DNA from 3 places in the Stenotrophomonas sp. YJH_SMC_73 genome. Region 2 is predicted to be linked to each of the others. Evidence: predicted binding sites of a transcription regulator. Region 2 holds the regulator's gene; each other region holds the start of a gene.

Region 1 (3,272 bases), on a different contig from region 2:
TGCATGGTCGCGACCACCTGGCCGACCGCCTCGCCACCCCGCTGGGCCACCGCCGCCGCGCCCTGCACCAGTGCATCGGCGCGGCCTGCGGCATCGGCGTTGCGGCCGACGGTATCGGTCAGCTCCTGCATCGACGCCGCGGTCTCTTCCAGGTTGGCGGCCTGCTGCTCGGTGCGCCGCGACAGATCGTGATGGCCGGCGACGATCTCGCCAACGCCGGTATCCAGGCCGGAGGTGGCCTGCTGGATGCGGGTGACGATGCGGCCCAGCTGCGCGACGGTGGCATTGGCATCGTCGCGCATGCGCGCGAACACGCCCTGCAGGTCCCCCTCCATGCGCACGCTGAGGTCGCCGCGGGCCAGCGCAGCCAGCAGTGCCTGCAGGTCACCAAGGTTGGTTTCAAAGGTGGCCAGCAGGCGGTTGATGCTGGTCGACAAGGTGCGCACGAAGCCCTGCTTGCCCTCCAGCACGATACGGCCATGCAGGTCGCCGCGTGCTGCAGCATCGACCAGGGCAGCGACCTCGGTTTCCAGCAGCGTCTCCAGCGCACGACTGCGCCACTCCACCGCTACGCCGAGGAACTGCCCTTCGTCGATGATGGGGTTGGCAATCAGCTGGTAGCGCACGCCGGCATGGCCGATCTCGCGCTCCTCGCGCTGGCGCGCGGCGGCCAGGCTGGCCAGCGCCGGATGCAGGCCCACGGCATCGCTGCCCACCAGATCTTCGGCCTCGCGCTCGAGTTGCTGCAGCAGTGCCGGATTGACGTAGGCCACCTGGCCCTCGGCATCGATCACCATCAGCCCGGTCTGCGCACTGTCCAATGCCTGCCGCACACGGGTGTTGCCGCGCGCCACGGCACGCTCGGCCTCGATGCGCGCGCGCAGGCGCTGCTGCATGTCGACCAGGCGCTGCGCCAGCTGGCCGATTTCATCGTTGGCGTTGTAGACACGCAGGGTGGTGTCGAGTCGGTCGTCGGCGACGTCGCTGGCGAAGCGCAGGGTGTCCTGGATCGGCTGGCGCACCGCACGCCGCACCAGCACCAGGCTGGTGATCAACACACCGGCGACCAGCAGCAGGGTCACCGCGAACAGCACGCTCATGGTGCGTGCGCCGGCCTGCTGGCGCGCCTGTGCCTTGGCCAGCGCCGCCACCTGGGCCTGCTGGAAGGCGGCCAGCGCCGGCGCCACGCCGGCGGCGGTATCCAGCAGCGATTGCGCCTCTACATCCAGGCCCACGCGGGCGGCGGTATAGCCCAGCAATGCGGCCTGATAGGCCTCCATGCCGTTACGAAGGGCATCCTGCGCATCGGTCGGCAGGCCCACCAGTGCGAGATCGAACGGCAGCTTTTCTTCGCTCGCACGGTCGGCATGGGTGGAGTCGCCATCGAGCAGCAGCAGTGCCTCCTGTCGGCGCATCTTCTGCAGGGACAACGCCAACGAAGGCCGCTGCAACGCATCCACCTGCGCCTGCAGGGCGTCGGCGGCCTGCTGCAATTGCGCGGCGAGGCCGGCATCGCCACGACCCATCTCATCGACGCGTTCGAACAGGGCGGCCACACCCTGCGAGAACGCGCCGGCGGCTTCGGTCAGTGCCTGCAGCGCCTCGCGCCGGCCGGGATCCATCGGCATCGCGCGCAGCGCCTGAAGATCGGCCTGGAGCGCCTTCTGCGTCGCCAGCAGCTGCGCGCGGTCGGCATCGTCGAAACTACGTGCATACTGGGTCTGCAGACGACGCGCCTCGGCCACCCGCGTGGCCACGCTCGCGGCCAGATCGCTGCCGTGCTGGTAGCTGGCCTGGCTGCGCGCCGCCTGCGTGCTGGCATGGCCGGTCCAGGCGTAGACGGCGGCGATCGCGATCAGGCCCAGCCCACAGACCCACAGGGTCGCCTTGAGCTTGCTGGCCACACTGAGCCGATGCGGCTGCAGCCACAGCAGCAGGCCGGGGGACGCCGAGCGCAGTGCGGCAAGCCGCATGCGCAGGGACCGGAGGTGGGGGACGACGGCCGACATGACAGGCTCCAGGCGGAAGGACGCACCTGTATCGGCGGGAAATGGCGCGACTTTAGGGCGCTCCTGGTTCACTCCCACCGATTGCTGGCGGACGCGGCCTTTGTACCCGGCACAGGCGACGGGGGGATGACACCCGCGCAATGCTTGACCTCAACCCCGGTTGGGAGAGCACAGTAGATCTCCCTCCCCCGCCCGGCGCGCGCATGACGACGCTCGATGTCCCCCGCTACCTGCAACGCCTGAAGCTGGATGCACCGCCACCGCTGACGCTGGCGGGCCTGACCCTGCTGCAGCAGCGCCACAACGCACTGCTTCCGTTCGAAACCCTCAGCTGCCTGCTGCGCGATGCAGTACCGATCGACCTGGACAGCGTGCAGCGCAAGCTGCTCGACGACCGTCGTGGCGGCTACTGCTTCGAACTCAACGGCGGCCTGCTGGCACTGCTGCAGGCGCTGGGCTTCGATGCACAGCCGTTGAGCGCGCGCGTGCTGCTGGCCGCCCAGGACGGCGAACTGACCGCACGCACCCACCTGCTGCTGCGCGTGCAGGTGGACGGCGATGACTGGCTGGTGGATGCCGGTTTCGGCAGCCTGACCCCGACCGTGCCGCTGCGGCTGCATGATCCGCAGCCGCAGGCCACGCCCCACGAGCGCTTCCTGTTGCAGCGCCTGCCCGGCGAGGGGGATTTCGTGCTGTCCGCCGAGTCCGGCGATGGCTGGCGGGCGATGTATCGCTTCGACCTGCACGCGCCGGCACCGATCGACAACGTCGTGGGCAACTGGTACGTGTGCACCCATCCCGATTCCAGTTTCCCCGGCCAGCTGCGCGCATCCCTGACCGGGCCGGACTGGCGACGCACCATCGGCAGTGGCAACTACACCGAGTACCGTTCCGGCCAGGCACCGGACAAGCGTCCGCTGCGCGATGTGGGCGACGTGCGCGAGGTGTTGCAGCAGCGCTTCGGCATGCAGCTGCCGGACGACCCACGGCTGGACCCGGCGATCAACGACTGGCTGCAGCGCTCGCGCGCCGCGCCCTTGTAGAGCCGAGCCCATGCTCGGCTGCTGTTGGCCCAGCCGCTCCAGCTCAGCCGAGCATGGGCTCGGCCCTACAGAATCACGCGCGCCTGCAGCGCAATGCGATTGCCTTCGCTGTCGGCGATCTCGGCCACGCGCCAGTCACCGGCATCGGCCGGGCCGAAGCGCAGCTCGGCCCCGGCCTGCAGTGCACGCTCGAGGCTGGCATCCAGGTCATCAACCCCGA
Region 2 (3,272 bases):
GCGCGGGGCGGCGATCGGTGCCGGCGCCACCGCAGCCGCGGGCCTGGCGCCGGGTGCGGCGCCACCGTGCAGCTGGTCGAGCAGGGCTTCGAACTCATCTTCGCTGATCAGGCCGTCGTCGGCCTTCTTTGCCGGCGCCACCGCAGTCGGTGCGTTGCCACCGTGCAGCTGGTCGAGCAGCGCCTCGAACTCGTCGTCGGTGATCAGGTCGCCGGCACCGGCCGCCGGTGCGGCGGCAGCGGCGGCAGGCGCTGCTGCACCGCCATGCACGTCGAACTGGGCGATCAGGTCCGGCGGTGCATAGCCCGGCTCGGTGCCGGAAGACACGGCATCGAGCATCGACTGCAGGTAGTCCAGCGATTGCTGGGCGGCGTCGAAGTGATGGGCCTGCAGCACGGCCTGGCCGGCACGTGCAGCGCCCAGCGCCTCTTCAGCGGCGTGGCACAGCTCGACCATGGCGGTGACACCGAGGAAACCCGCGCCGCCCTTGAGCGTGTGGTAGCCCCGGAACACCGCGTTGAGCTGTTCGGTGTCCTGCGGTGCCTGCTCCAGCGACACCAGCTGTTCGCCGAGGCGATCCAGGATTTCCTGTGCCTCGATGATGAAATCGGCAGTGATGTCGTCGGATACCGCGCTCATGCTTACAGCCCCAGATCCGACAACAGGTCGTCGGCGTCGTTCTGCGAGACCGCGTGGCGGTCCAGTCCCTTCAGTGCCGGCCCGGCCAGTTCCGGGTCGGTGCGATGCTGTTCCGGCGGCAGGCCGAGCGCGCCGAAGCCTTCATGCACGCGGCGGACGATGCCGACCACGCGACGGATGATCTGCCCGGTCAGGTCCTGGTAGCTCTGGGTCAGGGCGATCTCGGTCAGGTTGTGGCGGATGCGCTCGAGCTGCACGTCCTGGCCTGGCTGCAGGCCTTCGGCGCGCAGCTGCTCGGTCAGGCTGCGGCATTCCTCGGCCAGGTCCAGGGTGCGGTGGGTAGCCTGTTCGGTCATCGCCACCACGTGGTCCAGACGTGCGCACGCATCGTCCAGTTCGCCGGCCTCGCTGGGCACGGTCGGCAGTTCGCCCAGGGCCTGCCCCAGCTCGCGGGCCAGCCGCGAGAGGCCGCTCATCATCGGCTGCGTGCGCAGCGCGACCAGTCCGTCGATGCGTTGCCGCCAGGCGGCTTCGTCACCGGACTCCAGGGCATCCAGGGCTTCCTGCAGGCGCAGGGCGAGGGCGTTCTTGTCGACCGTGGTATCCATCAGGCGCTGGCCGCCAGGCGTTCGAAGATCTTGCCCAGCTTCTCTTCCAGCGTCTGCGCGGTGAACGGCTTGATGATGTAGCCGTTCACGCCGTTCTGGGCCGCTTCGATGATCTGCTCGCGCTTGGCTTCGGCGGTGACCATCAGCACGGGCAGGGTCTTCAGCTTGGCGTCGGCTCGGATCGCCTTGAGCAGTTCGATGCCGGTCATCACCGGCATGTTCCAGTCGGTGACGACGAAATCGAAGGGCTGGCTCTGCAGCAGCGACAGCGCGGCATGCCCGTCCTCGGCTTCGGCGGTGTTGGTGAAGCCCAGATCGCCCAGCAGGTTCTTGACGATTCGACGCATGGTCGAGAAGTCGTCGACGATGAGGATGCGCATGTTCTTGTTCAAAGCAGAGTTCCTTTGTTGTTCATTCCGGGCGGCCGGGGGCAGTCGCCTCGGGGATGTTCATTCTTCCAGGCCGGCGTCGACGGCCTCGAAAATCTTCAGGCGGCCGCGCAGGCGCAGCACGGCCTGGCCATGGATCTGGCAGACCCGCGACTCGCTCACGCCGAGCACCGCGCCGATCTCCTTCAGGTTCAGCTCCTGCTCGTAGTACAGCGAGAGCACCAGCTGTTCGCGCTCGGGCAGGTGGCCGATGGCCTTGCCCAGCTCGCGACCGAACTCGCCGCGCTCCAGCACCTGTTGTGGAGTCGGGCCGCCCTGGGCGACGGTATCCAGTTCGCCCTGGTCTTCGATGCGCGACTCCAGGCTCAGCACCTGGCCACGTGCGGCGTCTTCCATCAGCCTCAGGTACTCGGGCAGCGGCATCTCCATCGCGGCGGCCACTTCGGTGGCGCTGGCGGCACGGCCCGTGCTCTGTTCCAGGCGGCGGATGGTGGCGGCGGCATCACGGGCACGGCGGTGCACCGAGCGCGGCACCCAGTCGCCACGGCGGATCTCGTCGATCATCGAGCCGCGGATGCGGATCGAGGCATAGGTCTCGAACGAGGCGCCCTGGTCGGCGTCGTAGCTGCGCGAGGCTTCGATCAGGCCCATCATGCCGGCCTGGATCAGATCATCGACTTCGACGCTGGCCGGCAGGCGCGCGGCCAGGTGGTGGGCGATGCGTCGCACCAGGTCCGAATGCTGGGCGATGACCTCGTTGGCCGCCGAGCGCTGGACTTCCCTGTACTGGTGGGCTGCGCCTTTCATGCGGCCACCCCACGCTGCTTGAGGATGCGTTCGAGGAAGAACTCGACGCCACCGCGCGGTTCGGTCGGTGCCTGCCAGCGCGCGGTGCGGCGTGCGATCTCGGTGATCGCCAGCGCCGACGGGCTGGATGGATAGGCCTTCACCACCGGCTGCTGGCGCTGCACCGACAGGCGCAGCCAGTCATCCTGCGGCACGCAGCCCAGGTAGTTCAGCGAGACATCGGCAAGGAACTTCTCGCAGACGCGGGTCAGCTTCTCGTACAGCACGCGGCCCTCGTTCGGGTCGCGCACCATGTTGGCCACCACCTGGATGCGGTCCACGCCGCGCTCGCGCGACAGCACCTTGATCAGTGCGTAGGCGTCGGTGATCGAGGCCGGTTCGTCACAGACCACCACCACGGTGTCCTGCGCGGCCTGGCAGAAGGTCAGCACGCCGTCGGTGATGCCGGCGGCGGTATCGACCACCATGATGTCCAGCTCGCGTTCCAGTTCGGAGAACACGTTGACCAGGCCGACATGCTCGGCCGGGGCAAGCTCGGCCATGTGCCGGCGGCCGGAAGCGGCCGGGACCACCAGCACGCCGTTCGGACCTTCGACGATGACGTCGTCCAGCGAGCAGCGGCCGGCCACCAGGTCGGCCAGCGTAAAGGTGGGGTTCAAGCCCAGGATCACGTCGATGTTGGCCAGGCCGAGGTCGGCGTCCAGCAGCAGCGTGCGCTTGCCCATGCCGGCCAGCGCCACCGCCAGGTTGGCGGACACATTCGTCTTGCCCACGCCGCCCTTGCCGCCGGTCACCGCGATGGTGCGCACAGGGCCGAGCGGCTCGCTGC
Region 3 (3,272 bases), on a different contig from region 2:
GCCGCTGCTGCTGGACTGGCTCATCGAGTACGGGTCGGTCAGGCGGCTGTCCAGGTATTCAAAGCCCAGCGTCCAGATGTTCTCGGCGCTGCCCAGCGAGGTCGGGAAGCTCACTTCGCCATCCAGCTGGTAGTTGCGCAGGCGCGAGGTCGACCAGTCGGTGCCGTTGAAGCTGCCTTCCGGGCCACCGGCCAGGCCTTCATTGATGCGCGAGTTGTTGACCGCTTCCACCGCGGCGGTCACCCGCGAGGTCACGTCGCCCCAGCGGCCGCGATGGGTGATCGCGCCGGTGTTGCGGTACATGCGGTTGGTTTCCGCTTCGCCTTCGGCCAGCGCCGCCAGGTCAACGCCGGTCGAGGTACCGGTAGTGCTGACCGCGCGGTCACCGGCGTAGATGTTGCCCTGGCGGCTGGTGCCGGCTTCGAACTCCACCACCTGGTCGGTGGTGATGTCCCAGCGCAGCAACGCGTTGACGTCGCGGTTCTTGACACCCTCGCGGCCAGCCGGTGGCACCGCGTTCGGGTTGGTGGCGTACTGGCGGTTGAGGTCCAGTGAGTCGGCGTCGGTCTTGTTGAGGTTGCCGTACAGGCGGAACGACAGGGTGTCGGTCATCGGCCCGCTCAGCTGCAGGCCGACGCGCTCGCTGCCGCCTTCGGCGCTGTGCTCGGGCACCAGGCCATACAGGTCGACCGCTCCGGTCAGGTCGCCGGTCGGGCGCTTGGTGATGATGTTGACCACGCCGCCGGACGCACCGGAGCCATAGCGTGCCGCCGCAGGGCCGCGCAGCACTTCGATGCGCTCGATCATTTCCGCCGGCACCCAGTTGGTATCACCGCGGGTATTGCGCTCACCGCTACGGCCCATGCGCACGGCGTCACGCGCACCGATGCGCTTGCCGTCGACCAGGATCAGGGTGTTTTCCGGCCCCATGCCACGCAGGTCGATCTGGCGGTTGTTGCCGTACTGGCCCGAGGCGCTGTTGCCGGTGAGGTTGACGCCCGGCATGGTGCGCAGCAGTTCGGCGATGTCGTTGGCCGGCGGGCGCTTGGCGATGTCCTCGGCGGTGATGGTCGAGGTACCCAGTGCCTGGCGGGCAATCTGCGAAGCGGTGACATGCACCGTGTCGATATCGGTGGCGTCGGTTTCAGCCCGGGCGGTCAGGGCGCTTCCCGCCAGCAGGGCGGCAACGGCGAGCGCCAGCGGGCGCGGCGAAAGGACAACGGCAGGAGACATGATCTGGACCTTCTGGCAGGGCAACGGGGCCTCTGGCAAAGGGCTTGAGGCAACGACGAGGGGGAGGCGGAGCGTCGCTGCAGTCGCCTGCGGGCCGATCCGTGCGCGCATTCTCCCATCAATGCGAGTGATTCTCAAATGCGTTCACTCATTGCCGCCGCGGCGCCGACGTGCTTTGCGCGCCGTGCAACCCTGCATCGCGCATAAACTGACCGGCCAACCCGCCATCAACCGTGCGCCACCGCGGCCGATACCCGTGGTTTGCCGTACGCAGTCAGAGATCGACGTGGAACCACCCCAACTGGACGATGCCAGCCAACCGCTGGCCGAGGCCTGGCAGCACTGCCTGCAACAGGCCGGCCCTGCCGCCACCGCGCTGCTGCACGCCGCCGCCGCCGATGCCCCGCCGGCGCTGGCCCAACGCTTCTACGAAGTGCTGCTCCAGGACGGGCGTGCACGCCGCTTCCTGTCCCACGACCAGGTCAAGCAGCGCCTGCAGCCGGCCATGCAGCGCTGGCTGGTGCAGTTGCTGACCACCAATGCCGACGGTATTGCCGGCGCCGTTGCCTCGCAGCGGGTAATCGGCGATGTGCATGCCCGGGTCGGTATTCCGGTCGACCTGGTCACCCGCGGCGCGCGCGTGCTCAAGCACGAACTGTTCGTGCGCCTGCACGACGACGCGCCCGACAGTGCCACTGCGTTCGCCGCCATCGACTGCCTCAGCGCGATCATGGACATCGCCATGGAAGGCATGACCCTGGCCTATACCCATGCACGCGAGCGCTCGACCCGCGCCGATGCTGCGTACCGGCTGTTCTCGCTGGTGCAGAACGTCGGCACCGAACGCGAACGCCAGCGCGCACTGCTGCTGGACTGGGAGAACGCCCTGCTCTACGCGCTCGCTGGCCACGTACAGGCCAGCGACAGCGCCAGCCTGGCCACTTCCGAGTTCGGCCTGTGGTTCACCCACAAGGGCATCCCCAGCTTCGGCGAGAGCAGCGAGACCCGGCAGGTCGGCCAGCTGATGGCCCGCATCGACAGCAACCTGCAGCGGGCGAGCAACGATGCCCCGGCACAACGACTGGCGGTGCTGCCGGCCATCCGCGAGGACCTGGCCGCCATCCGCACCCTGATGACGCTGCTGTTCGAGCGCATCGGCGAGCTGGATGCCGGCAGCGATGCGCTGACCAACCTGCTCAACCGCCGCTTCCTGCCTACCGTGCTGCGCCGGGAGATCGAGCTGGCCACGCGCAACCGCACGCCGTTCTCGCTGCTGCTGCTCGACCTGGATCACTTCAAGGCGATCAACGACGGCCACGGCCACGACGCCGGGGACCGCGCGCTGCAGCACGTCGCCGGCCTGCTCGGCCAGCTGACCCGCGGCAGTGACTACCTGTTCCGCTATGGCGGCGAGGAGTTCGTGGTGGTGCTGGTCGCGGCCAGCGAATCACAGGCTGCGGTGATCGCCGAAAGCCTGCGGCGGCAGATCGCGCAGTCACCGGTGGCATTGGCCAACGGCCAGGTACTGGCACTGACCGCCAGCATCGGCGTAGCCGGCCATGACGGCCACCCGGACTACGAGCGGCTGATGGCACGGGCCGATGCGGCGATGTACGAGGCCAAGCGCAGCGGCCGCAACCGCGTGGTAGTGGCCAGCGCGGACCTTGAGGAAGCACCGGGACGGCGTGCACTGCAGCGATGACGACAGGACAGGTAGAGTCGACCGCTGGTCGACTATCGCACGCAGCGCGGGATTTTTCGCACGCGGGGCGAAGAGCAGTCGACTGACAGTCGACTCTACCGACAGTCGACTCTACCGGTTCGCCCGCCAGCCGATGCATTGGACGCCACCACCCGCCATGCTGCCCACCACAGCAGCGCCAGTGCCGCGATGCCTGCACCCAGCAGGCACACCGCAGGCCAGCCATGCCGGGCCTGCATCCAGGGCCCGGCAGCCGCACCGGCACCACTGCCCACTGCATAGAACAGCATGTACAACGCCACCAGGCGTCCATGCTGTTCTGCCGGTGCACGCAGCA

What was found. The regulator FliA, encoded in region 2, starts transcription of late flagellar genes. The targets are predictions, from matches to a motif close to TAAAGTTTNNCNNNCNNNGGCCGATAA.
Region 1: AC5P8R_RS00390 (methyl-accepting chemotaxis protein) is a predicted target of FliA. The motif match lies at 2,038-2,064, and genes of this name have one in related genera.
Region 3: AC5P8R_RS07415 (GGDEF domain-containing protein) is a predicted target of FliA. The motif match lies at 1,461-1,487, and genes of this name have one in related genera.

What each region holds. Positions count from the first base shown of each region.
Region 1 covers NZ_JCAFTJ010000001.1:75,235-78,506, reverse strand. Annotated here, with positions in the region: gene AC5P8R_RS00390 (methyl-accepting chemotaxis protein) at 1-2,009, opposite strand, end outside; gene AC5P8R_RS00385 (arylamine N-acetyltransferase family protein) at 2,213-3,052, shown strand; gene AC5P8R_RS00380 (VOC family protein) at 3,118-3,272, opposite strand, start outside.
Region 2 covers NZ_JCAFTJ010000016.1:27,471-30,742, reverse strand. Annotated here, with positions in the region: gene AC5P8R_RS20070 (chemotaxis protein CheA) at 1-639, opposite strand, end outside; gene AC5P8R_RS20065 (protein phosphatase CheZ) at 642-1,247, opposite strand; gene cheY (chemotaxis response regulator CheY) at 1,247-1,639, opposite strand; gene AC5P8R_RS20055 (RNA polymerase sigma factor FliA) at 1,697-2,443, opposite strand; gene AC5P8R_RS20050 (MinD/ParA family ATP-binding protein) at 2,440-3,272, opposite strand, start outside.
Region 3 covers NZ_JCAFTJ010000004.1:21,407-24,678, reverse strand. Annotated here, with positions in the region: gene AC5P8R_RS07420 (TonB-dependent siderophore receptor) at 1-1,233, opposite strand, end outside; gene AC5P8R_RS07415 (GGDEF domain-containing protein) at 1,520-2,935, shown strand; gene AC5P8R_RS07410 (MFS transporter) at 3,031-3,272, opposite strand, start outside.